4 regions of the Duganella paludis genome follow, and region 4 is predicted to be linked to each of the others. Evidence: predicted binding sites of a transcription regulator. Region 4 holds the regulator's gene; each other region holds the start of a gene.
What was found. Region 4 encodes sigma-54, which starts transcription at its own class of promoters, with help from an activator protein. Its sites were predicted from a motif close to TGGCANGNAANCTGCTTT; they were not measured.
Positions count from the first base shown of each region.

Region 1: a site for sigma-54 is predicted at 1,695-1,712, ahead of ACXZ1M_RS10655 (ANTAR domain-containing response regulator). Genes of this name have one in related genera too.
Region 2: a site for sigma-54 is predicted at 5,798-5,815, ahead of ACXZ1M_RS27250 (ammonium transporter). Genes of this name have one in related genera too.
Region 3: a site for sigma-54 is predicted at 2,463-2,480, ahead of ACXZ1M_RS17325 (TorF family putative porin). Genes of this name have one in related genera too.

Region 1 covers NZ_CM136922.1:2,367,933-2,375,818, forward strand. Annotated here, with positions in the region: gene ACXZ1M_RS10650 (CmpA/NrtA family ABC transporter substrate-binding protein) at 1-665, opposite strand, end outside; gene ACXZ1M_RS10655 (ANTAR domain-containing response regulator) at 1,039-1,656, opposite strand; gene ACXZ1M_RS10660 (ABC transporter permease) at 1,775-2,647, opposite strand; gene ACXZ1M_RS10665 (ABC transporter ATP-binding protein) at 2,644-3,513, opposite strand; gene ACXZ1M_RS10670 (ABC transporter substrate-binding protein) at 3,510-4,508, opposite strand; gene ACXZ1M_RS10675 (TauD/TfdA dioxygenase family protein) at 4,525-5,394, opposite strand; gene ACXZ1M_RS10680 (oxygenase MpaB family protein) at 5,504-6,358, shown strand; gene can (carbonate dehydratase) at 6,381-7,052, opposite strand; gene dnaJ (molecular chaperone DnaJ) at 7,143-7,886, opposite strand, start outside.
Region 2 covers NZ_CM136922.1:6,178,634-6,186,519, reverse strand. Annotated here, with positions in the region: gene ACXZ1M_RS27275 (putative bifunctional diguanylate cyclase/phosphodiesterase) at 1-302, shown strand, start outside; gene ACXZ1M_RS27270 (L-serine ammonia-lyase) at 283-1,656, opposite strand; gene ACXZ1M_RS27265 (NAD-dependent epimerase/dehydratase family protein) at 1,656-2,624, opposite strand; gene kbl (glycine C-acetyltransferase) at 2,652-3,854, opposite strand; gene ACXZ1M_RS27255 (helix-turn-helix domain-containing protein) at 3,968-4,543, shown strand; gene ACXZ1M_RS27250 (ammonium transporter) at 4,547-5,749, opposite strand; gene ACXZ1M_RS27245 (zinc-dependent metalloprotease) at 5,918-7,886, opposite strand, start outside.
Region 3 covers NZ_CM136922.1:3,917,884-3,925,769, reverse strand. Annotated here, with positions in the region: gene ACXZ1M_RS17335 (ammonium transporter) at 1-1,289, opposite strand, end outside; gene ACXZ1M_RS17330 (P-II family nitrogen regulator) at 1,303-1,641, opposite strand; gene ACXZ1M_RS17325 (TorF family putative porin) at 1,653-2,399, opposite strand; gene ACXZ1M_RS17320 (accessory factor UbiK family protein) at 2,651-2,890, shown strand; gene ACXZ1M_RS17315 (hypothetical protein) at 2,896-3,360, opposite strand; gene ACXZ1M_RS17310 (YifB family Mg chelatase-like AAA ATPase) at 3,621-5,129, shown strand; gene ACXZ1M_RS17305 (M1 family metallopeptidase) at 5,214-6,923, shown strand; gene ACXZ1M_RS17300 (hypothetical protein) at 6,920-7,426, shown strand; gene ACXZ1M_RS17295 (DUF1840 domain-containing protein) at 7,568-7,886, shown strand, end outside.
Region 4 covers NZ_CM136922.1:3,605,626-3,613,511, reverse strand. Annotated here, with positions in the region: gene ACXZ1M_RS16045 (enoyl-CoA hydratase/isomerase family protein) at 1-691, opposite strand, end outside; gene ACXZ1M_RS16040 (alginate lyase family protein) at 702-1,625, opposite strand; gene hpf (ribosome hibernation-promoting factor, HPF/YfiA family) at 1,716-2,075, opposite strand; gene ACXZ1M_RS16030 (RNA polymerase factor sigma-54) at 2,153-3,625, opposite strand; gene lptB (LPS export ABC transporter ATP-binding protein) at 3,632-4,384, opposite strand; gene lptA (lipopolysaccharide transport periplasmic protein LptA) at 4,386-4,970, opposite strand; gene lptC (LPS export ABC transporter periplasmic protein LptC) at 4,988-5,581, opposite strand; gene ACXZ1M_RS16010 (KdsC family phosphatase) at 5,593-6,117, opposite strand; gene ACXZ1M_RS16005 (KpsF/GutQ family sugar-phosphate isomerase) at 6,117-7,106, opposite strand; gene ACXZ1M_RS16000 (cation:proton antiporter domain-containing protein) at 7,233-7,886, shown strand, end outside.

The sequences.
Region 1 (7,886 bases), 1.2 Mb from region 4:
AGCACCTTCTCCGGGTGATCCTTCCAGATGTCCTGGGTGGTGGTGGCGGTGATGCCGACGCCGTCCATGATGGCGCGGTGGCCCCACGGCTCGCCCACGCAGAAGCCGTCCATATTCCCGACGCGCATATTGGCCACCATCTGCGGCGGCGGCACGGTGATGACCTTGGCGTCCTTCATCGGATTGATGCCGTTGGCGGCCAGCCAGTAGTACAGCCACATCGCGTGGGTGCCGGTCGGGAAGGTCTGTGCGAAGGTGTATTCGCGTTTGTCGGTGTTCATCAGCTTGGCCAGCGAGGCGCCGTCGACCGCGCCCTTGTCGGCCACTTTCTTGGACAGGGTGATCGCCTGGCCGTTGTTATTGAGGCTCATCAGCACGGCCATGTCCTTCTTCTGGCCGCCGATGCCCATCTGCACGCCGTACAGCAGGCCATACAGCACATGGGCCGCATCGAGATCGCCATTGGCCAGCTTGTCGCGCACGCCGGCCCAGGAGGCTTCCTTGCTCAGCACGAACTTGACGCCGTATTTCTTGTCGAAGCCCAGCACCGAGGCCATGACCACGGAGGCGCAGTCGGTCAGCGGAATGAAGCCGATCTTGATTTCTTCCTTCTCCGGCTTATCCGAACCCGCTGCCCACACGCCACCCGTCGACAAACCCAACATGCTTCCTCCCGCTACAAGACCTGCACCATGAATCAATTTTCTACGCGTCGCATTCACCTCTTCCGTCTTGGGTGGCAGCGCGCTCTTCGTATCAAGCTTCTTGTAATTCATGGCTATCCCTTCTTGTAGTCGTCAATAACTATCGGCCAAAAAAAACGCCTACCCTCACGAAAACATTCATGATTGGGTAGACGTCGTTGTCTGGTGGGCCCCACCGCCGTTGGCAGGGCACAGCCGCGCATCTTTGCGCTTGACTACAGCTATGCAATGTCCGTGCCAGCGAGTTTACAGAGGGAAAGGGTGGTGGCGGGATGGCATTTGCCCAAAAAAAATGCACCGCAATTGCGCGGTGCATCATTTTGGGTGGGCGTTTTCAGCCCAGCAGGTCTTCCACGTCCAGAATGCGCTGGGCCACTTCGGACAGCTTGAGGTTCTTGCTCATGGCCATGGAGCGCAGCTTCTGGTAGGCCTGTTCCTCGGTGAAGCGCTGGCGCTCCATCAGCAGGCCCTTGGCGCGCTCGATGACCTTGCGTTCGGCCAGCTTGCTCTTGGTGTCGCTCAGCTCCTCCAGCAGCTTCTGCTCGCGCTTGAATTGCGCCAGCGCCACCTGCAGCACCGGCTTGATGCGCTCGCCCTGCAGGCCGGCCACGATATAGGCCGACACGCCAGCCTCGACCGCCGCTTCCATGCTCTCCGGGTCCTGATCCTCGGTGAACATGACGATGGGACGGCGTTCGTCGCGAGTGGCGATGACGATATGTTCGAGCACGTCGCGCGCGTCCGACTCGGCATCGACGATGATCATATCTGGTTGCAGCTGGCCGATACGCTCGGGCAGGTACATATCAGGCGGCAGCGAGGCGATGATGTCGTAGCCCGCTTCCAGCAGCCCGATACGCAGTACCCGCTCACGCTCGGCCTGTGCATGCAGCGCTTCGTCATCCTCGTCATGGATGACGGTGTTGACGACAACGATACGCAGATTGGGCATGGCCGGCTTACGCATGGGAGTGGGTTATGACCTTGCTGCAAGCAAGAATCAAACCAGTATTTTGAATGTGCATGCGCAGATTCTACGGCACAAAGGCCGGATTCTGCCAGACATCATCTCAGCGTTGCATGCCCCAACGGCGTATGGTGAACGTTTCCAGTGGTCGGAATACCACGTTTTCCACCAGCAGGCCGATCAGGATCACAGCGGCCAGACCGGCGAATACCTTGTCGGTGTAGAGCTCATTGCGGTTCTGGAAGATGTACCAACCGAGACCGCCCTGCCCGGCCGTGGTGCCGAACACCAGTTCGGCCGCGATCAGCGTGCGCCAGGCAAAGGCCCAGCCGATCTTCAACCCGGAGAGGATGGACGGCAGCGCGGCCGGCACCAGAATGTGCAGCACGAAGCGCAGGCCGCCCAGGCCGTAGTTGCGGCCGGCCATGCGCAAAGTCTCGGGGACTGATTGGAAGCCGGCGTAGGCGCCCAGCGCCAGCGGCCACAGCACGGCGTGCACGATCACGAACAGCAGGCTGGCCTTGCCCAGGCCGAACCACAGCAGCGCCAGCGGCAGCAGGGCGATGGCGGGCAGCGGATTGAACATGGCGGTCAGCGTTTCCAGCAGGTCGCGGCCGATGCGGGTGGAGGCGGCCAGCGCGGTCAGGGCGAAGGCGGCGGCGATGCCGGCCAGGTAGCCTTGCAGCAGCACGCTGAGCGAGACGCGCACGCGGTCCAGCAGCTCGCCGCTGATGATGCCTTGCGCGAAGGCCTGCGCGGTTTGCAGGAAGGTCGGCAGCAGCAGGTCGTTGTCCTGCCAACGGGCCACGGCTTCCCACAGCACGGCCAGCAGGATGAGGATGATGGTTTTGCGCAGCCAGCTTTGCTGCCAGACACGCTGCGCCAGCGGCAAGGCGGGATCGGCAGCGCGCAGCGTGGGCGGCGCGACGGTATATTCGCGCTCCTGGCGGATCGGCGGATCGAGGACCAGGCTCATAGCACGTCGTCCTCGCGCAAGCGGGGCCCCATAGAACGCGTGGCCGCATGCCGTGCATGGGCTCCCGCGTGCGCGAGAGCGACGGCGGGGGCGTCAGAAAACAACAATCCATGGATGCGCTGCGTGGCCGCCTGAAACTCCGCACCGCCGGCGCTGGCCAGATCAAACTGATGGCTATTCAACTCCGCCCTCACTTGCCCCGGATGCGGCGACAGCAGCAGTATGCGATTCCCCACCACCAGCGCCTCCTCGATCGAATGCGTCACGAACAACAACGTAAAGCGCAGCTCTTCCCACAAGCGTCCCAGCTCCTCCTGCATCTTGCGCCGCGTGAGCGCATCGAGTGCGGCGAACGGCTCGTCCATCAACAGCACCTCCGGCTGCATGGCCAGCGCGCGGGCGATCGCCACGCGCTGCTTCATGCCACCCGACAGCGTGTGCGGATGCGCGTTCTCAAAGCCGTCCAAGCCAACCTTGGCGATCCAGTGCATGGCCCGCTCGGCCGCTTCATGCTTGCTCACGCGCTTGGTCATCAGCAGCGGGAACATCACATTCTCTTTCACCGTCTTCCACGGCGGCAGCTGGTCGAATTCCTGAAACACCACAATGCGATCCGGCCCCGGCCCGCGCACCGGCGCACCGTTGATCGAAATGCTGCCCGCCGCCGGCTTGATGAATCCCGCCGCTGCCTTCAGCAACGAAGACTTGCCACAGCCCGAAGGCCCCAGCAACACAAAGCGGTCGCCGCGATACACATCGAAGCTGACGTTGTGCGTGGCGCGCGTGCCGCCGTATTCCAGGCTCACGCCTTCGGCGCGCAGCAGCGGCGCGATGCCGCCGGTAGGGCTGACGACCTGCAGGCTCATGATCCGTTCGCGATCACAGGATCTTCAAAGAAGTATTCGCGCCAGCTGACCGGCTGCTTCTTGATGGCGCCCACGCGGTGCAGGAACTGCGACAGGCCAAAGGTATTCTGCGGCGCCACGCTGAAGTTCACCTGCGGGTTCTTGATGATCTTCAAAAGCAGATCGCGATCAACCTTGCTCTTGCTGATGCGCAGATAGGTATCGGCCGCCCCTTCGGGATTCTTGGCGACGTACTGCGCCGCCTCCGCCAACGCGGCGGTAAAGGCGCGATAGGTTTTCGGATTCTCGTTGCGGAACTTCTCGGTGGCGTACAACACGGTGGCCGAACTCGGGCCGCCCAGCACATCGTAGGAATTGAGCACGATGTGCGCGTTCGGATTGCCGGCCAGCTCCTGCTCCTGGAACGGCGGATTGCCGAAGTGGCCGTTGATCTCCGTACCGCCTGCAATGACGGCGGCCGCCGCATCCGGATGCGGCAGCGTCTGGGTAAATTTATCGAGGCGCGCAAACTCCTTGTCGCCCCACTGCTTGGCCGCCGCGTACTGCAGGATGCGCGACTGCACCGACACCGTCACCGCCGGCAGCGCAATGCGGTCTTTCTCGGTCAGATCGGCGATGGACTTCACTTTCGGATTGGTGCTCACCAGGTAGTAAGGGAAGCTACCCAGCGACGCCACTCCCTTCACATTCTGCTTGCCGTTGGTGCGGTCCCAGATGGTCAGCAGCGGGCCGACGCCAGCGCCGGCGATATCGATGGCGCCCGACAGCAGCGCATCATTCACGGCCGAACCACCGGACAGTTGCAAGCGCTCCACGCTGATATCGACGCCGAGCTTCTTGCCCTGCTTTTCAATCAGCTGCTGGTCCTGCGCCACGTTCAGCAGCAGGTACACCACGCCGAACTGCTCGGCGATGCGGATGCGTCCCTCGGCCTGCGCAGCAGGTGCGGCAAAGGCGAAGCTCAGGGCGAGAACGGCGGCGGTCAATCTGAACATGGTTTTCCTAGGTAGATTAGAAAGGCACATCGCCTTCGATGGTGGTGCGATACAGCTTGCGGCGCAGATGGTCGGGCGTGCCGCCGGCCAGATGCATCAGCGAGCGGTTATCCCAGAACACCAGGTCATGCGGCGCCCAGCGATGGCGGTACACATGCTCCGGCTTGACGCTATGCGCGAACAGCTCGGCCAGCAGCGTGCGGCTCTCGTCTTCCGGCAGGCCGACAATGCGGGTGGTGAAATGCTCGCTCACGAACAGCGCCTTGCGGCCCGTCTCTGGATGCGTGCGCACCACCGGATGCACCACCGGCTTGACCTCGTCGATCTGCGCCTGCGTCAGCGCCGGACGGAATGGGCTGCGGCGGCGCAGCTCCTCGTACTGCGCCAGATAACTGTGTTCGGCGCGCGCGCCTTGCACCGCATGGCGCAGCGCGGCCGGCAAGGTGTCCCAGGCCAGGTGCATATTGGCGAACAAGGTATCCCCGCCTTCGAACGGCAACTCCTGCGCGTGCAGCATGGAGCCAAGGCTCGGCGTTTCCTTGTACGATAAATCCGAATGCCAGAAATGGCCGGCGTCGCCGAGGCCGAGCGGCTGGCCGTTCTCGATGATGTTGGAGATGATCAGCACTTCCGGATGCGCCGGCAGCTGGAAATTGCGCAGCACATGGATTTGCAGCGGGCCGAAACGCCGACTGAAATCGACCTGCTGCTGCGGCGTGATACGCTGGTCGCGGAACACCAGCAGATGGTGGTCCAGATGCGCTTCATGGATGCGCTGGAAGTCGCGCTGCGAAAGCGGGCGGTTCAGGTCCAGCCCGAGAACTTCCGCGCCCAGCGGCGCATCGAATAATTCAACCTGAAAAGAGTCCTGGAGAACGGCAGCCATAGCACACACCTTGAGAAAGTTGTGCGATACAGTTTATGCCGGTGTCTTTATTTAGAAAACGAAGCATATCCAATATCGTTATTACCTATCCGTTTGAGGAGTTGGCTGCATGCTGAGTGCGATACAAGACTTGATGAAGCCGCCCGCCGGCATGGCCTTCGACTTCAGCCAGCCTGCCGGCGAACCATCGCTGGCCCCGCCGGACGGCGTAGCCTGGCGCGTGTTCGCCAACCCGGTGTCGCTGTTCGTGGGCGGGGTGACGGCAGTGCTGCTGGAATTGGCCGAGCCGTCGGTACGCTCCGGCGTCTGGGACCACAGCAACTTCCAGCGCGATCCGCAAACGCGGCTGCGGCGCACCGGCTTCGCCGCCATGATGACGGTCTACGGCCCGCGCTCGGCGGCGGAAAAGATGATCGCGCACGTGGTGCACATGCATGGCCATGTGCAGGGCGCGACGCCCGACGGCGTGGCCTACCGCGCCAACGATCCGCGCTTGCTCGACTGGGTGCACGCCACCGCCACCTTCGGCTTTACCGAGGCCTATCACCACTATGCGCGGCCGCTGTCGCGCGCAGACAAGGACGCCGCCTTCGCCGAAGGCCAGGCATCGGCTTTACTGTACGGGGCCACGGGAACGCCGCGCTGCTGGAACGATTGGGATGCGGCGCTGGCAGCCGCCGCGCCGGGATTGGAAGGTTCGCCGGTACTGGCCGATTTCATGCGCATCATGCAGGAAGCGCCGATCCTGCCGGCGCCATTGCGCTGGCTCCAGCGCCTGCTGGTGCGCGCCGCCGTGCAGATCACACCGGAACCGGTGCGCTCGCTGCCGCAATTGCGCGGACGCGGCTTGCGCCGGGGCGAGGCCACGCTGGTGCGCGTGTTGGCGCGCACCGCCGCGCTGCTGCCACTAGGGAATACGCCGCCCGCGCAGGCCGCCCGGCGGCTAAAAGCCGCCCGTGCCTGAGGATGCGAGCGACTGAAACGTCTTACGCCTCGGCGTACTTCGCCAGGCGCTGCTGCACTGCCGGCGCCAGTTGGTTCAGGGCGTTGACGGCAATGCCCATGTCCTGCAGCTTGCCGTCGTTGATGCCGTAGACCCAGCCGTGCACGGTCAGGTCCTGGCCGCGATCCCAGGCGTCCTGCACGATGGTGGTGGCGCAGACGTTGCTCACCTGCTCGACCACGTTCAACTCCACCAGGCGCTCCGAGCGGCGCTGTTCGTTGACCACGGTGCCCATGTAGCGCTCGTGCTTCTGGTGCACGTCCTGCACATGGCGCAGCCAGTTGTCGACCAGGCCGACGCGGGTACCGGTCATGGCGGCGTGCACGCCCTTGCAGCCGTAGTGGCCGACGATGATCACGTGTTTGACCTTCAGCACCTCGATGGCGAACTGCAGCACCGACAGGCAGTTCAGGTCCGAGTGCACCACCACGTTGGCGATATTGCGATGGACGAAGACGTCGCCGGGCAACAGGCCCAGCAGTTCATTCGCCGGCACGCGGCTGTCCGAGCAGCCGATCCACAGGTACTCCGGCGCGGCCTGGGTGGCCAGGCGGTTGAAGAAGTCGGGGTCGCGTTCGACTTCCGACTCCGCCCAGCGACGGTTGTTCTCCAGCAGGTTGCGCAGGGGGGACGTGCTCTTATCCAGATCGTTCATGTTGCTCCTCTCGTACATAAGAAGACCGCCGGTCTGCTCGAAATGGGCAGCGCGGCGGTCCGATATTACCAAGTCTCTGTGACTGACCAGTTACTCAAAAAAGTCCTTGACCTTGTCACGCCAGGTTTTCGTCTGCGGGCTGTGCTTGGAGCCGCCCTCGGTGGTCGACTTTTCAAAGTCGCGCAGCAGCTCTTTCTGCTTGTCGGTCAGCTTGACCGGCGTCTCGACCGCCACGTGGCAGAACAGATCGCCCGCGAAGCCGGAACGCACGCCCTTGATGCCCTTGCCCTTGAGGCGGAAGGTCTTGCCCGACTGGGTGCCTTCAGGAATCGTAAACGATACTTTACCAGACAAGGTCGGCACCTCGATTTCGCCGCCCAGCGCCGCCTTGGCGAAGGAGATCGGCATTTCGCAGTGCAGATCGTCGCCTTCGCGCTGGAACACGCTGTGCGGCTTGATGTGGATTTCCACGTACAAGTCGCCCGACGGTCCGCCATTGGTGCCCGGTTCGCCGTTGCCGGACGAGCGGATGCGCATGCCATTGTCGATGCCGACCGGGATCTTCACTTCCAGCGTCTTGTTGCGCTTGATGCGGCCCTGGCCGGCGCACGCTGCGCATGGCTCGGGAATGATCTTGCCGGTGCCGTGGCATTTCGGGCAGGTCTGCTGGATGCTGAAGAAGCCCTGCTGCATGCGCACCTGGCCGTGGCCGGCGCAGGTCGAGCAGGTCACCGGCGAGGTGCCCGGCTTGGCGCCGGAACCGTGGCAGGTGTCGCACTTGTCCCACGACGGCACGCGGATGGTGGTGTCGAAGCCGTGCGCGGCCTGTTCCAG
Region 2 (7,886 bases), 2.6 Mb from region 4:
ACGATTTCGGCACCGGCTTCTCGTCGCTCAGCCACCTGAAGAAGTTCAAGGTCTACAAGCTGAAGATCGACCAATCCTTCGTGCGCGACATCAGCACCGACGCCGAGGACAAGGCCATCGTCAGCGCCATCATCAACATGGCGCGCAGCCTGGGGCTGACGACGATTGCGGAAGGCGTGGAGACGGTGGAACAGCTGGACTTCCTGCGCGAGCAGCTATGCGATGAAATGCAGGGCTACCATTTCAGCAAGCCCCTGCCCGCGCCGGAATTTGAAACGCTACTCAGCAAGCAGCGTGATTGACGGTAATGACGTGTATCGCCAGGCCACCCAACGAGGTTTCCTTGTACTTGGCCTGCATGTCGGCGCCGGTCTGGCGCATGGTTTCGATCACTTCGTCGAGACTGACGAAATGGGTGCCGTCACCCTTTAACGCCAGCGAGGCGGCCGTGATGGCCTTGACCGCGCCCATGCCGTTACGCTCGATGCAGGGGATCTGCACCAAGCCGCCGATAGGATCGCAGGTCATGCCCAGATGGTGCTCGATACCGATTTCGGCGGCGTTCTCGATCTGGCCATTGCTACCGCCCAGCGCCGCCACCAGGCCGGCGGCGGCCATGGCGCAAGCCACACCCACCTCGCCCTGACAGCCGATTTCCGCACCGGAGATCGAGGCGTTGCGCTTGCACAGCATGCCGATGGCGGCCGCCGTCAGCATGAAGTCGCGCACACCGGTGACCGGGTCGCTCGGCTTGCAGTCTTCCGCGTAGTAGCGCAGCACCGCCGGAATGATGCCGGCCGCGCCGTTGGTCGGCGCGGTGACCACGCGGCCGCCGGCGGCGTTTTCCTCGTTGACCGCCATCGCGTACAGGCTGACCTGGTGCATGGCGTCGTGCGGCAGGCTGTTGACCTGCGGCGTGCTGGCCTGCGACCACAAGCCGGCGGCGCGGCGCTTGACGTTCAAGCCGCCCGGCAGCTGGCCCGGCGTATCGAGGCCGTGCGCGATGCAGTCACGCATGACGTTCCAGATTTTATCCAGGCCGGCATTGAGCGCATCGTCGCCCATGCGGACGCACTCGTTCGCGCGCAGCATTTGCGGGATGGTCAGGCCGCTGCGCACGCCGTGCGCCAGCAGTTCGTCCATGGTGCCGAACGGGTAAGGCACGACCACGACATCGGCGGCGGCAACCGGCACCTCGCCCTCTTCGCGGATGAAGCCACCGCCCACCGAGTAGTACACCTTGCTGACGCTGGAACCGTCCTTGCGGGTCAGCGTGAAGCGCATGCCGTTCGGGTGCTCGGGCAGCGATTCGGCCATGTGGAACACCAGATGCGTGCCGCGCTTGAACGGCACGGCGTGCGCGCCCAGCAGCTGCAGTTGGCCGGCCGCTTCCGCCTCGGCCAGCTGCGTATCGACGCTGGTGGGCACCACGTCCTGCGGCGTTTCGCCCATCAGGCCAAGCAGCACCGCCTTGTCGGTGGCGTGGCCGATGCCGGTCAAGGCCAGCGAGCCGTAAAGCTCGGCCTTGACCTCGGCCACCTCGTCCAGCGGCGCGTTATCGAGCAGGAAGCGGCGTGCCGCCACCATCGGGCCCACGGTATGGGAGCTCGATGGGCCGATGCCGATCTTGAACAGATCGAAGACGCTCATGTCCATCAGGCGGCCTTGCCCAGGCTGACGTCGACGTTGGCCAGCATGTCGGTGACCATTTCATCGACGCCGATGCGGGCTTTCCAGCCCCAGTCGGCGCTTGCGGTGCTGTCGTCCAGGCTTTGCGGCCAGGTGTCGGCGATGGCCTGGCGGCTATCCGGCTTGTAGGCGATCTTGAAGTCCGGCAGCTTGGAGGCGATGGCCGCCGCCAGCTGTTCCGGATTGAAGGAAACGCCGGCCACGTTGTACGAGGAACGCACTTTCACCAGTTCCGTCGGCGCGTCCATCAATTCGATGGTGGCGCGGATGGCGTCGGGCATGTAGATCATCGGCAGCGTGGTTTGCGGGCCGAGGAAGCATTCATAACGCTCGCCGCGCAGCGCCGAGTGGAAAATGGCGATCGCGTAGTCGGTGGTGCCGCCGCCCGGAGGCGACTTGAAGCTGATGATGCCGGGGTAGCGGATCGAACGCACGTCGACGCCGTATTTCAGGAAATAGTATTCGCACAGGCGCTCGCCGGCCAGCTTGCTGATGCCGTAGATGGTGGTCGGGTCCATCACCGTCAGCTGCGGCGTATCGACGGCCGGCGTGTTCGGGCCGAAGGCCGCGATCGACGAAGGCCAAAACACCTTCAGCGGCTTGCCGATGACGCCGCGCTCGCGCGCCACTTCCAAGATGTTCAGCAGGCCGTCCATGTTCAGGCTCCAGGCCTTCAGCGGCGCCGCTTCGCCGGTGGCCGACAGCATGGCCGCCAGCTGGTACACCTGGGTGATGCCTTCGTCGGTCACCAGCGTGGACAAGGCCTGCTTGTCGAGCACATTGAGCGTGGTGTAGCGGGCGGCGTTATACAGGTTGGTCGGGCTGACATCGCTGGCGATGACGTTTTGCGCACCGTGCTGCGCGGCCAATGCTTCCACCAGTTCGCTGCCGATTTGGCCGTTGGCGCCGATGACCAGAATTTTTTGTTGTTCCATTTGATTGTTCCTGACGATTTTCATGTTTTAGTTCTTCAGCAGGCCGAGTTCGCGGCCGGCTTGTTCGAATGCCTTGAGCACGGTCTCCAGCTGCGCGCGGGTGTGTGCGGCGGACAGCTGGACGCGCACGCGCGCCTGGCCCATCGGCACCACCGGGTAGAAGAAACCACTAAGCAGCACGCCCAGTTCATACATGCGGGCGGCGAACTTCTGCGCCACCGGCGCATCGAACAACATGACAGGAACAACAGGGTGCGTACCCGGCTTGATGGTGAAGCCGATACGCTCGATCTCCTTGCGGAAGAAGGCGGTGTTTTCATGCAGGCGGTCGCGCAGCTCGGTCGACAGCGACAGTTGCTGCAGCACCGCCAGCGAGGCGCCGGCGATCGATGGCGCCAGCGTGTTGGAGAACAGATAGGGACGCGACTTCTGACGCAGCATCTCGATCACTTCCTTGCGGCCGGAGGTGAAGCCGCCCATGGCGCCGCCCAGGGCCTTGCCCAGCGTGCCGGTGATGATGTCGATCTTGCCGACCACGTTGTGGTGCTCGTGCGTGCCGCGGCCGGTCTGGCCCATGAAGCCGGAGGCGTGGCATTCGTCGATCATCACCAGCGCGCCGTACTTCTCGGCCAGTTCAACGATTTTGTCCAGTTGGGCGATGGTGCCGTCCATCGAGAACACGCCATCGGTGACGATGATCTTGTGGCGTTTGTCGGCGGCGGCCTCCAGTTGCTTCTCCAGGTCGGCCATGTCGTTGTGGGCATAGCGGAAGCGCGCGGCCTTGCACAGGCGGATGCCGTCGATGATCGACGCGTGGTTCAGCGCATCGGAGATGATGGCGTCGTTCTCGTCGAACAGCGGCTCGAACACGCCGCCGTTGGCGTCGAAAGCCGCCGCGTACAGGATGGTGTCTTCGGTGCCGAGGAACTTGGAGATGGCCTGCTCCAGTTGCTTGTGCACGGTCTGGGTGCCGCAGATGAAGCGCACCGACGACAGGCCGTAGCCGTATTTTTCGGTGGCGTCGATCGAGGCCTGCGCCACCCATTCCTCGCCCGACAGGCCCAGGTAGTTGTTGGCGCACATATTAATCAGCATTCGACCATCTTCGCTCACCACTTCCGCGCCCTGACGGGACGCCAGTACGCGCTCCGGCTTGTACAGGCCCTGTTCACGCAGTTGATCCAGGGTTTGCTGGAGGCCGCTGTAGAAGGTTTGTTGTTGATTGCTCATGATGGTCCTTGTATGTGATACGATTCCGCCACCTTATGCGAAATTCGTTATGTCGAATTCAAATTCGATATATTGAATTTTATAGCGATCCAGTGAACTCCGCAACCCAAACAATGAAAACACCTGTACCCAACAATGCGCCACCAGAAGTCGGCGCCGCGCTGCAGCGACTGCGCCTGGCCCGTGGCCTGACCCTGGAGGATTTGTCGCGCATCGCCGGCGTTTCCAAATCCATGCTATCGCAAATCGAGCGCGAAAAGGCGAATCCGACCATCGCCATCACGTGGCGTTTAGCCAACGCCCTGGGCGTGCAGATCGGCGAATTGCTGGCCACCGGCGAGCGCCAGACCGAGACCATCCGGGTGATCGAGGCGCACGAAATCCCCACCCTGCCCGGCCTGCATGCGGGCTATGTGCTGCGCATCCTGGGGCCGCTGGAGCTGGCAAGTAAATATGAGTGGTATGAATTGACGCTGTCGCCGGGCGGCGAACTGGCCTCGCAGGGACACGATCCGGGCGCGCAGGAGCACCTGACGCTGTTGCACGGCTCAGTGGAAGTGGAAGTGGGAACCAGCAAGAAGAAGGTCAAGCTGGGCAGCACGGCGCGCTACCCAGGCGACCAGCAGCACATCATACGCAATGTTGGCAAAACGGAAGCGAAAGCCGTGCTGGTGGTGATACACCGTTAAGATTTACCAGTTCGCCTCGCGCTCAGGCGTGGAGCTGATGCGATGAATGGACAGGTCGGCGCCCTGGAATTCCTCTTCCGGGTCGAGGCGCAGGCCCATGGTGGCTTTCAGCAGGCCGTAGACGGCGTAACCGCCGATCAGGGCGACCGTGATGCCCATCGCCGTGCCCACCAATTGCGACAGCAGCGATACGCCGCCCACGCCCCCCAACTCCTTGTGGCCGAAGATGCCGGCGGCAATGCCGCCCCAGGCGCCGCACAGGCCGTGCAACGGCCAGACGCCCAGCACATCGTCGATCTTCCATTTGTTTTGCGCCAGGGTGAACATCCAGACGAAGATGGCGCCGGCCAAGCCGCCCGTCACCAGCGCGCCCAGCGGATGCATCAGGTCCGACCCGGCGCACACCGCCACCAGGCCCGCCAGCGGGCCGTTGTAGGCGAAGCCGGGGTCGTTCTTGCCCATCATCAGCGCCACCAGCGTGCCGCCCACCATCGCCATCAGCGAATTGACCGCCACCAGGCCGTTCATCTTGTCCAGCGCCTGCGCGCTCATGACGTTGAAGCCGAACCAGCCCACCGTCAGAATCCATGCGCCCAGCGCCAGGAATGGAATCGACGATGGCGGATGGGCGGCGATGGCGCCGTTCTTCATGTAGCGGCCACGCCGCGCGCCCAGCAGCAGTACCGCCGGCAACGCGATCCAGCCACCCACCGCGTGCACCACCACCGAACCGGCAAAGTCGTGGAAGCCGGCGCCGAAGGCTTGCGCCAGCCATTCCTGCACGCCGAAACGGTTGTTCCAGACGATGCCTTCAAAGAAGGGATAGACCAGGCCGACCAGCAAGGCGGTGGCCACGGTCTGCGGATGGAACTTGGCCCGCTCGGCGATGCCGCCCGAAATGATGGCCGGGATGGCGGCCGCAAAGGTCAGCAGGAAGAAGAACTTGACCAGCTCATAGCCGTTTTTGGCGGCCAGTACGTCGGCCGAGGAGAAGAAATTGATGCCGTAGGCGATGCTGTAGCCGACGAAGAAATAGGCAATGGTGGAAACGGCAAAATCCACCAGAATTTTCACCAACGCGTTGACCTGGTTCTTTTTACGTACCGTGCCTAATTCAAGGAAAGCAAAACCCGCATGCATCGCCAAAATCATGATGGCGCCGAGCAGGATGAACAAGGCATCCGCGCCGTCTTTGTGTCCAGACATCAAAATCACTCCCCAAAATAAAGCACATCAAATAAAGAACTAACATGGAAAGCAATTTCCGTTCCAATTTGGTGCAAAATCTTAAGTTGCTGATTTTAATGTAGTTTCATGTTGGTGCGTCAGTGGTGCGTCCGACGGCCATCGCCACAGACGCACCAATTTGAGGCGCTAAATTGGTGCGCCGGGCGGCACCGGAGGTGCGCCACGCAGCTTGACGCTGCGCGGATCGGCCAGGTAGGAAGCGATCAACTCGGCCGCTTGCTTGCGGCTGTCGGCGGTCACACTCTTGCCCGGATTCTTTTGCAGCCACTGCGCCAGCTCGCGCGCGGACTGCCGCACTTCGGCCGCCACCTGCGGATGCAGCTTGCCGCCGTCCAGCAGGTTGAGCAGGCTGTCGGCCACTACCCAGTTGGCCGCCAGTTGCACCGCCTCGCCGCCGATCACTGAGGCCGGCACGGCATCGCGCTTCCAGGTTTTCTGCAGCAGCTGCGTCAGCGCTTCCTGCACGCCCGGTTGTTTGGCATCGCGCGCGTGCTGCCACGCCAGGCGGTTGATGCGCGCGGCGTCCAGCAGGAAGCCGGCGGTTTGCGCGGCGCCCGCTTCGGCGATCGAGAAGGCGTCGAACACCGATTCCATGCGCGTCTCGAAGTACTCGCGGCTGCGGCCATAACCGGATGCCGGCGGCGTCAGGATATCGAGCACGTTGGCCGGCAAGGCGAGGTATTCGGCGCGCAGGCTGTCGGTCAGGCGGTTCAGCGCCTGACGCTGCACGTCGGCCGGCGTGGCTTTGACGCCGGCCTTGGCGATGCCCGCCTTGACGTCGCCGGCGCTGGTGTAATCGAAGTCGCCGCCGCCGATCAGGCGCGCCACCGCTTCGCCCTGATAACGCTGCAACAGGTAGACCGGCACCAGGCGCGCTTCCAGCTCGCCGATCTGGCGCGCGTCCGGCAACACATCGACCGAGAAGGTTTGCAGGGCGCGCTGGCGCACTGCGCCCAGCTGGTCCCAGGTCTTCAGCGTATCCGGGCCGAAGTCCCACAGCAGGCCGTCCGGATGGCTGGCGCCCGGCGTGCGGTCGTCCTGGTCGCTGGAATACAGCATGCCGGCCGCGCGCGCCTCGCCGCGCAGCTTGGCCAGCGCGGCCTGCTCCTGCGCGCCGCCGCCGAAATCGCCGTAGATGTAGTTGACGATGTAGTCGTCCCACGGACCGACGCCAACGCCGTAGGCGTTGTTCAGGTCAACCTCGCCCTGCGCATTCAACTTGAGGATGGGATGCGGATAATCCATCACCGAGCCGTTGCCCGTGCCGATGCGACTGGCGGCGAAGTTATGCGCGAAGCCCAGCGTGTGGCCGACTTCGTGCGCCGACAGCTGACGCAAGCGCGCCAGCGCCATTTGCTCCGCCAGCTTGTGCTTGTCGGTGGCGCCGGCTTTGCCGTAAGGAGCCAGCAGCGCTTCGGCGATCAGGATGTCCTGGCGCACACGCTGCGAACCGAGCGTAACGGCGCCGCGCAGGATCTGGCCGGTGCGCGGATCGCTCAACGCATTTCCGTAGGACCAGCCGCGCGTGGCGCGATGCACCCAGCTGATGACGTTGTAGCGGATGTCCAGTGCGTCCACGCCTTCCGGCAGCAGTTCGACGCGGTAGGCATCCTTGTAGCCGGCCTTCTCGAAGGCGCCGGCCCACCACGACGCGCCCTGGATCAGCGCCGAGCGCACCGGCTCCGGTGCGCCCCGGTCCACGTAGTAGACGATCGGTTTCTTCACCGTGCTGACGGCGGCCGATGGGTCGGTCTTTTCCAGCTTGTGGCGCACCTGCCAGTGCACGTCGATGCTGCTGGCGAGCGGCGTGGCGAAGTCGTAGTAGCTGGTGTCGAAGCCGCCGGAGTACGGATGATAGGCGCGCGGCTGCCAGCCGCTGGCGGCGTCGAAGGCCGGCAGGCGCACCATGCTGATACGCTGGCGCATCGACAGGCTGGCCGGATCGGCTCCCACCTGGCGCACGAATTCGGCCTGTCCCGGACCGGCGAAGGTCAGCAGCGCCTCCAGTTCCACATTGTCCGGAAAGGCCTTGGCTTCGGCCGCCAGCACCGCGCTGCGCGATGGATCGACGGCGTACTGGCCCTGCTTGGTGGCG
Region 3 (7,886 bases), 310 kb from region 4:
CCGGTCAGGATCGCGCCCAGGATGCCGCCGACGCCGTGCACGCCGAATACGTCCAGCGAGTCGTCCGCGCCCAGCAGGCGTTTCAGACCGTTCACGCCCCACAGGCAGATTACGCCGGCCAGCAGGCCGATGATCAGGGCGCCCATCGGGCCGACGAAGCCGCAGGCCGGGGTGATGGCCACCAGGCCAGCCACTGCGCCCGAAGCGCCGCCCAGCATCGATGGTTTGCCTTTGAAGATCCATTCAGCGAAGACCCAGGCCACGGTCGCGGCAGCGGTCGCCAGCAGGGTGTTGATGAAGGCCAGGCCAGCGATGTCGCCCGCTTCCAGCGACGAACCGGCGTTGAAACCGAACCAGCCGACCCACAGCAGCGACGCGCCGATCATGGTCATGGTCACCGAGTGCGGCGCCATCGATTCGCGGCCGTAGCCGACGCGTTTGCCGATCATGAAGGCGCCCACCAGGCCGGCCACTGCGGCGTTGATGTGCACCACGGTGCCGCCGGCGAAGTCCAGCGCGCCTTTTTGGAACAGGAAGCCGGCTTTGGCGGTTTCGGTGGCCAGGGTGGCGGCATCCTTGATCGCGTCAGGGCCGGTCCAGAACCAGACCATGTGGGCCATCGGCAGGTAGGCGAAGGTGAACCAGATCACGATGAAGGCCAGCACGGCGGTGAACTTGGCGCGCTCGGCGAAGGCGCCGATGATCAGGCCGCAGGTGATCGCCGCGAACGTGCCCTGGAAGGCCACGAACACGAACTCCGGAATCACCACGCCCTTGCTGAAGGTGGCGGCGTAGGCGAACGCGCCCTTGGCCGGATCCCAGATGTTGTTCAGGAAGGTGCGGTCATGCAGGTTGCCGAAGAAGGCATTGCCTTCGGTGAAAGCCAGCGAGTAACCGTAGATGCACCACAGCACGATGATCAGGGCGAACACCATGAACACTTGCATCAGGATCGACAGCATGTTCTTGGAGCGGACCAGGCCGCCGTAGAACAGCGCCAGGCCGGGTATCGTCATCAGGATTACCAGCAGGGTCGAGACCATCATCCAGGCGGTGTCGCCCTTTTGCGGTGTCGGCGCAGGCGCGGCGGGCGCGGCTTCGGCTGGCGCGGCGGCAGCTGGAGCGGCGGCGGCCGGGGCGGCGGCAGGCGCTTCAGGAGCAGCGGCGGCTGGCGCGGTGGCAGCAGCGGCTGGGGCTTCCGCCGGCTTGGCGTCTTGGGCGTACACAGGTGCGGCCAGCGCAAACAGGATGGATACCCCAGCTAGCAAGCTTGTTATAGTTTTCTTCATTCTCATCGTCCTCTTAGAGAGCTTCGTTGCCGGTTTCACCGGTACGAATGCGGATCACTTGTTCCAGGTTGTACACGAAGATCTTGCCGTCGCCGATCTTGCCGGTGCGGGCGGCGCCTTCGATCGCTTCGATCGCCTGCTCGACGATGGAGTCGTCCACGGCCGCTTCGATCTTGGTCTTGGGCAGGAAGTCGACGACATACTCGGCACCGCGATACAGCTCGGTGTGGCCCTTCTGACGGCCGAAGCCTTTGACTTCGGTCACGGTGATGCCCTGCACGTTAATCGCCGAGAGCGCTTCACGCACCTCGTCAAGCTTGAACGGCTTGATAATGGCGGTAATCATTTTCATACTGGCCTCGCTTAGAAGATTTTGGAAATGGTCAGGACGGCGCCGGTTTTACCCAGGTCTTTCCCTTTTCCGGTGTAGGCATTCGTGTTTGCAGAGACCGCCGCCAAGGAAACACTCACTACGCCGAAATCTTTGGTGACGCCGATCTTGTAATCGTTGTAGCTGGCGGCGTCGTTGTTCTTCACGTTCTGGCGACCCAGGTGCAGGTTGATGACGTAGCCATCGGCCACTTCCTGGTTGATCTGGGCGTCGATATAGCCCGAGTTCTTGCTGTCGGCGAAGCCGAACAGGTTGGTGGTCGAGCGCGAGTATTTGAGCGAGAACGGGCCGGCGCTGAGCTGGCCGTACAATTCGAAGGTGTTGGCGCTTGGGCTCAGCTTGTTCGACGGGTAGTAGTAGTACAGGCCGCCGACGTCGTAGCTGATGACATCGCTGATGGCGCCGCGCTTGCCGGCGTAGATGTCCCATTCGACCGAGCCGTCGCCGCCGCCGTCCTTGACCCACTTGATGTTGGTCAGCCAGGTGCCGGCGTAGAAGCCGGTCGGGTTGTTCACGTAATCCGCGCCGCCTTGCAGGGCTGGCTTCAGGCGAGTTTGCGAGATACCGCGGTAACGGTAATCGCTGACGAAGGCAACGTTGTAGCTGACTTCGTTATCGGGTTTGGCTTCAGGAGCGGGTGCCGCTTCCTGGGCCTGCGCCATGGACGCGAATGCTAAGGTCAACGCAGCGATCAGGGTAAGGTTCTTGGCCATTTTCATAATTGTTTTCCTAGAGTTGAACTTCATTAGCAGTTGCGGTTTAAAATTCTGTCATAGCCTTCTTTAGCAGAATGTGTGCCAGCTAATGTTGTCCGGCCGTCAGGTGCCGTATCATGGTTGACAACGGGCGGCATCGCCCCAAAGTGAGAATCGTCACGAGCGTGAAGAGGGATTTCGGCGGTTTCGCACCAGATTAACGCCGACTCGCACCGTAATGGTGCAATGATGGACTAACCAGATCAAGGAATATTATGGATAAGAACAATTTTTTCAACGATTTGCAAAACAAGATCAGCCAAGCCATCGAAAACTCACCAGCAAAGGACATTGAGAAGAACGTCAAGTCCATGATGACGCAGGGTTTCGCCAAACTGGACCTGGTGACGCGCGAGGAATTCGACATCCAGACCCAGGTTCTGGCCAAGACCCGCGCCAAGCTGGAAGCGCTGGAAACCCGCCTGGCCGAGCTGGAAGGCAAGATTAACCAATAAGCAAATCAGTCGAGGCGGCGGCGGGCACGCTGCCTGCGTTCCAGCGCCGGACGGCGCGGATTAGCCTGGTCGCCAGTACGCCAGTCACTGGCGCGCATCCACAGTTCGGTATAGTGGCGCTTGATCCAGACATCACGCCAGGCGTTGCGCACGCCGCCGCAAACCTCGTTGGCCCAGCCTCGCGGCGTGACGATTTTCCCTTCGGCGATCAGCAGGTCGCCTTCCACCTGGGCGTAGCGGCAAACGCGCGCGTGGGTGATGCGCAGGCGGGTGCCGTGCGGCAAGAATAGCTGTTTCCATTGATAGCCACGTTCGACTGGTCGGCCAGTATTGCGGGCCAGCCATTCCTTGATGGCGATGGTGGCAATATCGCCCGGCGCGCGCAAGTCGCGCTGCGTCCATAGCGCATCGCACAGTTCCATATATACCCTTGGGTGCACCTCCACGGCAAATGCCTCGTTTGTACTCATTTTGCCTCCCCGAATGCCTCGTTTGTTACATTTAGACCGCTGCCTCAGAGGGAAGTTCGAGACACGCCTTATAAAACGAGGCTTTTTGCGAGGCAAAACGAGACAAAACGAGGCATTTACTCTGAAGGAGCACCGCTACCCCCTACGCCAATCAAGATGCGGGAATTCATACGCCGCGTTTGACCTGCCGCAAAGGGGCGCGGCCGCACAGGGGCTACGCTGGCGACTGGTCCCTCCTCCATCTGTTCCTTTGTCCAGCCATGTCACTCGCCGTACTCAAAAGCCGCGCCCTGGCCGGCATGGAGGCGCAGGAAGTCAGCGTCGAAGTGCACTTGGCGAACGGCTTGCCGGCCTTCACCATCGTCGGCCTGGCCGATACGGAAGTGAAGGAAGCCAAGGACCGCGTGCGCGCCGCCATCCAGAACGGCGGCTTCGAATTCCCCGCCCAACGCATCACCGTCAACCTGGCGCCGGCCGACCTGCCCAAGGAGTCCGGCCGCTTCGACCTGCCGATCGCGCTCGGCATCCTGGCCGCCTCAAAACAAATCCCCTCGCGCCGCCTGCATCAATACGAGTTTGCCGGCGAGCTGTCCCTGTCCGGCGAACTGCGGCCGATACGCGGCGCGCTGGCGATGTCGCTGGCGACGCGGCGCGACGGCGGCTGCCTGGCCTTCATCCTGCCGCTGGCCAATGCCGACGAAGCGGCGCTGGTCTCCAGCGCCGCCATCTACCCGGCCCACTCGCTGCTGCAGGTGTGCCACCACTTCTCCGGCAAGTCGGTCGAGACCATGCTGTCGCGCCACGAAGCGGCGCCGCTGGCTGCAGCCCCCGAGTATCCAGACTTCGCCGACGTCAAGGGACAGGTGATGGTCAAGCGCGCGCTGGAGGTGGCGGCGGCCGGCACCCATTCGATCCTGCTGGTCGGCCCGCCCGGCTCGGGCAAGACCATGCTGGCCTCGCGCTTTGCCGGCCTGCTGCCGGAAATGAGCGATGAAGAGGCGCTGGAAGCGGCGGCCGTGCAGTCGCTGACCGGCAGTTTCCGCATCGAGCACTGGAAGCAGCGGCCGTTCCGCGCGCCGCACCACACCTCCTCCGGCGCCGCGCTGGTCGGCGGCGGCAGCGTGCCGCGTCCCGGCGAGATTTCCCTGGCCCATCGCGGCGTGCTGTTCCTGGATGAATTGCCGGAGTTCGACCGGCGCGTGCTCGACGTGCTGCGCGAGCCGATGGAGTCGGGCCGCATCACCATCTCGCGCGCGGCGCGCCAAGCCGACTTTCCCGCGCACTTCCAATTGATCGCCGCCATGAACCCCTGCCCTTGCGGCTACTTCGGCCACCAGAGCGTCGGCTGCCGCTGCTCGCCGGACGTGCGGCTGCGCTACGTCAACCGCATCTCCGGCCCGCTGCTGGACCGGATCGACATTCAGATGGAAGTCGGCTCGATGCATCCCGACATCCTGGCCGCCGGGGCCGACGGCGAGCCGTCCGCCGTGATCGCCGCCCGCGTGCAAGCGGCGGCCAACCGGCAACTCCTACGCCAGGGCAAGCGCAACCAATACCTGACCCCGCGCGAAATCGACCACCACTGCAAGCTCGACCGGCCGAGCAAGGCCAAGCTCAAACACAGCATGGAACAGTTCAAATGGTCGGGCCGCGCCTACCACCGCATCCTGCGCGTGGCCCGCACCATCGCCGACCTGGCCGGCGCCACCAGCATCGCGCTGCCGCACATCAAGGAAGCGATCCAGTACCGCCGCGCGCTCGCCGAATAAACTGCACCAATATAAAGTCATCAACATACCAAGTCCGGTGCGCTTGCTGATATATTGCTTTGAGTTATAGACGCCAGGACCACCATGACCCGCTTGCCCCTCCACCTCGCCGCCGCAGCCGCCATTGCGCTGGCCGGCTGTGCTTCGACACCGCCTGCGCCCACCGATTTCACCATCAACTCCGGCGCCCCGCGCGCGCCCGAGCAACTGGCCGTGACGTTTGAAAAAGTCGACCTCGCGCTGCGCGTCGATCCGGCCACCAAAAGCATCCGCGGCGACGCCGCCCTCATCTTCCTGCTGAAAGAGCCGCTGACCCGCATCGCCGTCGAACTGGACCGCAACCTGCCGGTCGACGGCGCCAGCGTGGACGGCGTCGCGCTCGCCCCCTCGGCCATCAGCAACCCGGAAGGCCGCCTCTACCTGACGCTGCCAACGCCGCTGCAGGCCGGCGCCCGCACCACCGTGCGCATCCAGTACCACGGCCAGCCGACCATCGCCAAGCGCGCCCCATGGGACGGCGGCTTCACCTGGAGCCAGACCGCCGACGGCCAGCCCTGGATCGCCACCACCGTCGAAGGCGAAGGCTGCGACCTGTTCTGGCCCTGCATCGACCATCCCACAGGCAAGCCGCAGCTGATCGACCTGCACATCACGGTGCCGGCGCCGCTGGTGGTGGCCGGCAACGGCGTCGCCACCGGCATGGAAGAAAAGGACGGCTGGCGCACCTACCACTGGCGCGCCAAACATCCCAGCACCTACGGCGTCGCCCTCAACATCGGCCCCTATGAAATGCTGTCGGCCGACTACGCCAGCCGCTACGGCAACACCATCCCCCTGCGCCTGTGGTACCTGAAAGGCCACGACAAGGACGCGCAAGGCCTGTTCAGCGAATTCAAACCCATGCTCGATTTCTTCGAGAGCCGCATCGGCCCCTATCCGTTCGGCGACGAAAAAATGGGCGTGGTCGAAACCCCGCACCTCGGCATGGAGCACCAGACCATCAACGCCTACGGCAACGGCTATGTCAAGGCCGCCCTCGGCTACGACTGGCTGCTGCACCACGAGCTGTCGCACGAATGGTTCGGCAACCAGCTCACCAACGCCGACTGGGACGACATGTGGCTGCACGAGGGCTTCGGCTCCTACATGCAGCCGCTGTACATGGAAGCGCTGCGCGGCGAAATGGAATTCCAGTGGCTGCTGTTCGATTTCCGCAAGCAGCTGAGCAACAAGGCGCCGGTGGTCAGCGGCAAGAGCATGCGCATCCAGGACGTCTACGAAGCCGAGCGCGGCGGCCCCGCGCTGGACATCTACGTCAAGGGCGCGCTGATCCTGCACACCTTGCGCGAGCTGATCGGCGACGACGCCTTCTTCACCGCCACGCGCCGCATGGTTTACGGCACCGCCACGCCGGCGCCGGGCAACTTCCAGCCGCGCTGGGGCAGCACCAAGGAATTCATCCAGTTCGCCAACGAAGCCAGCGGCCGCGACCTGAACTGGTTCTTCGACGCCTACCTGTACCACGCCGCCCTGCCGGAGCTGGTGGCCGAGCGCAGCGCCGACAAACTCACGCTGCGCTGGCAACTGAAGGACGGCGGCGCCTTCCCCATGCCGGTCGAGGTGCGCATCAACGGCCGCACCGAGCGCCTGGCCATGGGCGACGGCCACGGCGAACTGCCGCTGCCGCCGAACGCCACGGTCACCATCGATCCGCAATCGCGCGTGCTGCGCCAGCAACACCACATCGATGAATGGAAAGCCATCGAAGACCAGAAAAAGAAGGCCAAGAAATGATGCGCAAACTACCGCCGGCTATCCTGCTGGCACTGAGCCTGTCCGCCTGCAGCCCCAAATACGACTGGCGCGACTTCCGCAGCAGCGACGCGCCCTACGCCGTCCTGTTCCCCGGCAAGCCGGACACGCAGACGCGCAGCATCAAGCTCGACCAGCTGGACGTGAACATGACCATGAGCGCCGCCGACATCGACGGCGTGGTGTTCGCCGTCGGCAGCGTGCAGCTGGCCGACGCCGCGCAGGCCCCGGCCGCCGTCGAAGCCATGAAAACCGCGATGGTGAAAAACATCAACGCCACCATCAACAGCATCAAAACGCTGCCCAACGGCGCCCAGGAAGTCGACGCCAGCGGCAGCGGCGGCGGCAACGGTCAGGCCATGCGCATGGTGGGCCGCTTCCTCGCCAAGGACAAGCGCGTCTACCAGGTGGTGGTGGTCGGCCCGGCACAGGAAATCAGTGCCGAACCGGTCGACACCTTCCTGACTTCCTTTAAATTGAATTAAAAACGCTGGCGACGCTTAGGCGCGACTTAATTGGTGTGCGTCACCGCTCAGACAGGCTGTCCAGAGGCTTGTAAAGTGCATGGCATAGGCATAGAGTTTTAGAAACAGACCATTCATCAATAAAACCAAGAAAGAACGCTTATGTTAATCGCCTTCAAATCCAAATCCAGCCCTGAAGTCCTGATGTATCAGGAGCACGCACAGCGCATCCTGGACCTGCTGCACAAAAATCCCACCCGTGGCGTCATCACCGCCACCGAAGCGGCGCAAGCGTTGTCCATCCTGGAGAACGAAGTCGCCGAGAGCAAGCTGCATCCGGAAGCCACCATCGAGCACGACATCCACGCGCACGAACAGGAAGAAGGCGAAACCAAGGAGCACGCCGAAGCCCAGCGCGTCGACTTCTCAGCGCGCGCCTTCCCGCTGCTGGAAATGCTGCGCACCGCCAAAGCCGAAAACC
Region 4 (7,886 bases):
CGGCCAATGCGCTGTCGCCGGCGTGGTGCGCGGCGGCGTAGCCAGACAGCGCGCGCGGCAACTCGGCGCCCGGCGTGGCGGCCAGCAGCGCGTCGAGCGCCGCGCGGTCCGCCAGCGGCGCGTAGTGGTCGGCCAGGCCGGCATACAGCGCGTCGGCGGCGTTGATGGTGACCCCGGTGACACCCAGGTAGTAGCCCAGCGCACCCGGTGCGCGCGGCAGGAAATAACTGCCGCCCACGTCCGGGAACAGGCCGATGTTCACTTCCGGCATAGCCATCTTGGTCTTGTCGGTGACGATGCGCACGCGCGCACCAGGCCCCGCCTGCGCGATGCCCATGCCGCCGCCCATCACCACGCCGTCCATCAGCGCGATATAGGGCTTGGGATAGAAATGCACCAGATGGTTGAGCGCGTACTCCTCGGTGAAGAAATCCTCCACCAGCGCGCTGCCGGCCTGCGGCGAGGCGCGGCCTGCGTCGTAGAAGAAGCGGATATCGCCGCCGGCGCAGAAGGCCTTCTCGCTGCCGCTACGGATGACCACGGCGGCCACCGCCGCGTCATCACGCCAAGCCAGCAGCGCCTGCGTAATCGCCCGCACCATGTCCAGCGACAGGGAGTTGAGGGCCTTGGGCCGGTCCAGGACGATCAGGCCGGTGCCGTTGCTAATGCTGGTGTGGATGTATTCGCTCATGCCTCCAATTCTACTTCAGATGCTCCAGCGGATTGGGCACGTCCAGCGAACCGCCCATGCGCGGTTGCCACAACGCCTTGCCGGCCGGCGGCGGCGCCTTGCCCTGGTGACGGTTGTAAATCGTGGTGACCTCGCGGCTGCCCACCGGCTCCTGCTCGAAGCCGGTGCGTTTGGCGATGCCGGACGGATCGGCCGATGCCGCCGCCGTGAACGCCACCAGCTGATCCAGCCGCGCATCGCGCACGTCCAGGATGGAGGCGATGAACACCAGCGGCGTGGCCGCATACACCTGATAGTGCAGCGCCTTGACACCGCGCGCCATCTCGGCCGGCAGCGAACCGTCCGCCTCCATCTGGCCCAGCGCATGCTCGATCACCTTGCGGCCCCAGTGCAGGTAACGCGTGTCGCCGGTCACGCCGCCCACCGCCGTCACGGCCAGCCCTTCCCAGTAATAGTGATTGTTGCGCACACCCGTCTTGGCGTCCGAGTGCGCCATGGTGGCGTCGGCCAGCTGCTTGAACCAGCCCTCGATCTGCGCGCGCTGTGCCGGCGTGGCGTGCTGCTTGATGCGCGCATAGTTGAGCGCCATGCCGCTCAAGGTCCACTTGCGCACGTAATAGGCCTGCTCGCTCGACATCGTGCCCAGCATGGCTTTCTGGCCGGCCCAATCGGCCAGCCAGGTCAACGCGCAGGCGGCATCGTCGCGCGTGCCGGCGTTGGCGTCACGCGCCACCTGCGACAGGAAATCCTCGATCGGTTTGGTGTTGGCGATGTTGCGCGCCCGCAGCACGGGATCGACCACCGAATGGTTCTTGTCCGAGTAGTAGCTGTTGGCGTCGATGTCGCTGCGCGCCGGCGGCGGCGCCTCGCAGGCGTGGGCCAGATTCGATGTCAATGCCAGTGCCAGTGCCGCTGCGGTACACAATGATTTCATGGAACTCCCAATGCAAGTTAAACGTTTAACTTCACGATTGCAAAAAAGGGCGCCCTCTTGCGCCCTTCGTTTGGTGTGCCGGGGCCGTTGTTATAGGGCGGCGGCAGCGGGTTCGTAGCTATCCGGGATATGCTTGATGGCATCGTGCCCGTGCGATTGAACTTTGTTCTTGTACTTCATGACCTGCCGATCCAGCTTGTCGATCAGGGTATCGATGGCGGCGTACAGGTCTTGCGACAGGCTTTCCACGTAGACGGTTTTACCCGACATGCGCAGGTTGATTTCAGCCTTCTGGCGTTTATCTTTCTCTTTAAGGTTATCTACGGTCAGGATGACAGCAATATCAATCACTTGATCAAAGTGGCGGGTGACACGTTCCAGTTTATTCTGCACGTACTCGCGAATAGCCGAGGTCACTTCGAGATGATGTCCACTGATGGTGAGATTCATACACACTCCTAAAGATAATGTCGCTTCTAACGGTTAGTGCGGTGCCCTTTGCTACCGGGCGCGCAGGAACCAAGTAACTACAAAGATTTACGGAGGCTGACTGGTGGGATTTTGAGAGCTTCGCGATATTTGGCAACAGTTCGCCGCGCAATCACCATGCCTTGTTCTCCCAGCATGTCCGCAATCTTACTGTCGGATAAAGGATTTTTCGGGTCTTCTGCTCCTGTCAGTTGCACGATCAATGCACGTATCGCCGTCGAACTTGCTTCACCCCCCGCTTCGGTGGCGACATGGCTACCAAAGAAATATTTCAACTCAAACATGCCATGCGGGGTCAGCATATATTTCTGAGTTGTTACCCGAGAAATAGTACTCTCGTGTAAACCCAGTGTATCAGCAATTTCGCGAAGCACAAGGGGCCGCATGGCAACCGCGCCATGCGAGAAAAAGTTCTTTTGTCTTTCTACTATCGCTTGCGCCACCCGCAGGATCGTATCGAAGCGCTGGCGCATATTCTTGATCAGCCACTTGGCCTCTTGCAATTGCGCGCCCATGGCGCCCTCGCCCTTGCCCTGCTTGAGCAAGTTGGCGTACATGGCGTTCACGCGCAGGCGCGGCATGACGTCGTTGTTCAGGCTGACCTGCCAGCCGTTGCGCGATTTCTTCACGATCACGTCCGGCACCACATAGTCCGACACGTCGGACGCGAAGGCCGCGCCCGGATGCGGATTGCACTGGCGGATCACGGCCTGCGCTTCACGCAAGTCTTCATCGTCGCACAGCAGGGTCTTTTTCAGCTTGTTGAAATCGCGCTGCGCGAACCAGGTCAGGTGGTTCTCGACGATGGCCAGCGCCATGCGCCGCGTCACCATCGGCACGCCCGGCAAGCGCTTGATTTGCAGCGCCAGGCATTCGGACGCGTTGCGCGCGCCCACGCCCATCGGATCGAAGCTTTGCAGCAGGCTCAGGGCCGTCTGCAGTTCCTCGATCTCGACTTCCAGTTCTTCCGGCAGGCGCGCGTGGATTTCTTCCAACGCTTCCTCCAGGTAGCCGTTCTCGTCGAGCGCATCGATGATCAGTTCGACCAGCGCGCGGTCGCGCATTTCCAGCACCGTCACGCGCATCTGCTCCATCAGGTGCTCGCGCAGCGTGCAGTGATGGGCTTCGAGTTGCGGACGCGATTCCTCGTCGTCGCTGTTCTTGCTGCGGCCGGCGTCGCCCCAGTCCATATCGGCTTCGGCGGTGGTGCTCTCGGTGTCGGCGGCCGGGCCGTCGTAGGCGTCGGCCTCGGCGGCCGGTGCTTCGTTGGGCGGACCTTCGGGCGGCGCTTCGCCGACCGGCGCCTGCTGGTTGATGGCGCCATCGGACAGCAGCCGCAGCGAGTGGTCGAGCGGATCGTCGAGACGTTCCAGCAGCGGGTTATCGGTCAGCAGCTGTTCGAGTTCCTGGTGCAGCTCCAGCGTCGACAGTTGCAGCAGCCGGATCGACTGCTGCAACTGGGGCGTCAACGCTAAGTGCTGCGACGTGCGCAGTTGCAAAGACTGTTTCATTGAGGGTTACATGCGGAAATGTTCACCCAGGTAGACACGACGCACCGATTCGTTGGCGATGATGTCGTCCGGACGGCCGGAGGCCAGCACCGTTCCCTGGTTGATGATATATGCGCGGTCGCAGATGCCCAGCGTCTCGCGCACATTGTGATCGGTAATGAGGACGCCGATGCCGCGTTCCTTGAGGAAGCGCACGATGCGCTGGATCTCAATCACGGCAATCGGGTCGACCCCGGCGAATGGTTCATCGAGCAGCACGAAGCGCGGATTGGTGGCCAGGGCGCGCGCAATCTCCACCCGGCGGCGTTCGCCCCCGGAGAGCGACAGCGCCTGGTTCTCGCGCAGCTTTTCGATTTGCAAATCGGCCAACAGGGTATTCAGCCGTTCATCAATGGCAGCCTTGGATAAAGGCTTGCCGTCCACTTTCTGAATTTCGAGGACGGCGCGGATATTCTCTTCCACGGTCAGCTTGCGGAACACCGACGCTTCCTGTGGCAGGTAGGACAGGCCGAGCGAAGCGCGGCGGTGGATCGGCAGCGAGGAGATGTCGGTGCCGCTGATGTCGATGCTGCCGGCGTCCGACGGCACCAGGCCGACGATCATGTAGAACGAGGTGGTCTTGCCGGCGCCGTTGGGGCCGAGCAGGCCCACCACTTCGCCGCACTCGACCTGCAGGGACACGTCATGCACCACCTGGCGCTTGCCGTAGGTCTTTTGCAGGCCTTTGACGATCAGGGTGCTACCGCAGTTTGCTTCCATCTTATTTCCCCGGCGCAGGCTGCGTGGTCGGTACGGCCGGCGTCGCAGGCGAGACCAGCTTGGTCGACGGCTGGATCACCATGGTGCTGCGGCCGGCGCCCGGCTTGCTCTCGCCGGTGGCGGTATTCTTCACGGCGAAGAATTCCTTGCGGCTGTCGTAGGAAATGAATTCGCCGTCGACCTGGCTGGCCGGCTTGCCGCCTTCCAGTTTCTTGATCTGCGCCTTGGCGTACAGCTTCACCAGCTCGGTCTTGTTGTCGTATTCGATGCGGTCGGCCTGGCCTTCGACCCACTGGTCGCCGACGCCGTCCATCTTCTGGCGGAAGGTGGCTTGCACGCCCGGGCCGCTGGTCAGCACCACGAACTGGTAGCCTTCCGGATCTTCGGTCACCACCGCCTTGGGCGACTTCATCAGCAGCGTGCCGCGCGTCAGCACCACATTGCCGGTGAAGGTCTTGACCTGCTTGACGTCATCGGCATCGAGCTGGTCGAAGGTGATCTGGGTCGGCTTGCTGGAATCGGCCTTCTCGGCCTGCGCAACGCAGGCCAGCAGCATCAGCGCCGCCGACAGGATTAATCGTTTCATGTTCATGTGTCGTTCCTTCATTGTCCCGCGCGTGGCGGTATCGTCATCGTTCCGCGCCCGCCCAGTGCGATCTGGCGGGTGGCGTTGTTGGCTTTCATGCCGGTGCCGCTGGCGGTGGCCTGGCCGGCCTGCATCTCCACCTTGGCATCGGTTTCCATGCGTTCTTCGTCCGGGTACACGGTCAGCGTGCTGGTCTGCAAGCGCAGTCCCTGCGCCTGCGGCGTGGCCGGCCGCATCACGTCCACATTACCATTCAGCCGCACGCGCGTATTGCCCTGATCGACATACGCGGTCTGCGCATGGATATCCATCGGCGGCTGGCCGCTCGACAGGCCGTGTACGAAGGGCTTGTCGATCAGCGAAGAATCATCGATCGGGCGATGGGTCAGCTTGTCGCCGGAAATAATGTAGGAAGGCTGGCCTTCCTTGTTCATGCGTACCGTGCTGAAGCGGTCGATGATGTAGTCCGGCTCGTCGCGGAAGCGGTCGGCCTGCGCCTCCTGCCCGGACTGGTTGACCACCTGCACCAGCCAGAAACTGCCGGCGGCCACAAACACGCCGACCATGATGATCATGGTCAGCTGCCAGCGGTGTGCTGTTCTCTTACGCATGTTTGCCCCCATCAAACCAGGAACTGCGCCATCACGCGCTCGTACAGGCCCTGGGCGTGCAGCACCAGCTCGCACACCTCGCGGACGGCGCCGCGCCCGCCATGGGCGACGGTGGTGTGGTGGGCGCGCTCCAGCACTTCCTTGCGGCCGTTCGGCACGGCGACGGCGAAGCCGACCCGCGACAAAATCGGCAGATCGACCACGTCGTCGCCGATGAAACCAACCTGCTCGGCCGTGAGGCCGGTCTTTTCCAGCAACGCGTTGAACGGCGTCAGCTTGTCGTGGCCGCCCTGGTGCAAATGGCTGATGCCCAGGTCGGCCGCGCGCTTGATCACCTGCGGCGAGGTGCGCGCGCTGATGATGGCGGTCTGGATGCCGGCTTCCTGGATCAGCTTGATGCCCAGGCCGTCCTGCACGTTGAAGGTCTTCAGGGCCTCGCCGTCGGCGCCGTAATGCAGGCTGCCGTCGGTGAGCACGCCGTCGACGTCGAAAATCATCAGCTTGACGCGCGCGGCGCGTTCCACGTAAGTCAGCATCAAATCACCTTGGCACGGGTCAGATCATGAATGTGCAGCGCGCCGACCAGTTTGCCGTCGGCATCGGTCACCAGCATCTGGTTGATGCGGAACTGTTCCATCACGGCCACGGCGTCGACCGCCAGCTTCTCCGGCGAAATGCTGCGCGGATTGGCGTGCATCACGTCCTTGATGACGACCTTGCTGAAATCCTGGACCTTTTCGATCATGCGGCGCAGGTCGCCGTCGGTGAACACGCCGATCGGCTTGTCGTCGGCATCGACGATGGCGGTCATGCCCATGCCCTTCTGGGTGATTTCCAGCAGGGCGTCGGTCAGCTTGACGTCGGCCGGCACCTTCGGCACGGCGTCGCCGCTGCGCATCACGTCGCGCACGTGGGTCAGCAGGCGGCGGCCCAGCGCGCCACCGGGGTGCGAGCGGGCGAAATCTTCTTCCTTGAAGCCGCGCAGGTCCAGCAGCGCCACGGCCAGGGCGTCGCCCAGCGCCAGCGTGACGGTGGTCGAGGTGGTCGGCGCCAGGTTCATCGGGCAAGCCTCCTTGGCCACGGCCACGTTCAGGTGGACGTCGGCGATGGTGGCCAGGCTGGAGCCTGGCTTGCCGGTGATCGAAATGACTTTGCTGCCCATGCGTTTTACGACCGGCAGGATGGTCATCAGTTCCGCGCTCTCGCCGGAATAGGAAATGGCGATGAAGGCATCGTCGGCGGTGACCATGCCGAGGTCGCCGTGGGCCGCTTCGGCCGGGTGCACGAACAGCGCCGGCGTGCCGGTCGAAGCCAGGGTGGCGGCGATCTTGCGGCCGATATGGCCGGACTTGCCGATGCCGGACACCACCACGCGGCCGCTGCAATTGAGCAGCAGCGAGATGGCCTGCACCACGCTATCGTCGTTTTCCAGACGGGCGTTCAGGGCATGAATGGCATCTGCTTCGTTTTGCAGGGTGTCGCGGGCAAGGCGCAGTGCCGTTTTTGCATCAAAAACTTTCAGCATTGTTTTTTCATGGGTTACACTCATGCCCAAGTATAGCCGAATTGAGAAAGCAAAAAACTTGCCAGTCAAAACATAACGTGCTCGCCACCCCACAAACAACGAACTTTACTCACTGGCGATGTTGAAATGACGTTTTCACCCCTGGAACTCACCCTCTTGCTGCTGGGCAGCGCCGTGCTTGGCGTGGTCGCTTTCCGCATGATGCATCTGCCGCCGATGCTCGGCTACCTGGCCGTCGGCATCCTGATCGGCCCCCACGCGCTGGGCCTGGCCGAGCAAAGCGAAACCACCCACGGCCTGGCCGAATTCGGCGTGGTGTTCCTGATGTTCTCCATCGGCCTGGAATTTTCCCTGCCCAAACTCAAGGCCATGAGCCGCATCGTGTTCGGGCTGGGCATGGCGCAGGTAGTACTCACTATCGTCGCCACCATGATATTTGGCTGGACCATCGCCACCCAGCTGCCGCCGGCGCTGCGCATCAGCTGGCAGGCCTCGTTCGCGCTGGGCGGCGCGCTGGCCATGTCCTCGACCGCCATCGTGGTCAAGATGCTGACCGAGCGGCTGGAGCTGGAAAGCGAGCATGGCCGCAAAATCATCGGCATCCTGCTGTTCCAGGATCTGGCGGTGGTGCCGCTGCTGATTTTGATCCCCTCGCTGGGCGAAGCGCCGGACAAGCTGATGGAAACGCTGGCCTGGGCCGGCCTGAAGGCCGTGATCGTGCTGGCGCTGCTGCTGGCGGCCGGCCACAAGCTGATGCGCGGCTGGTTCACCATCGTGGTC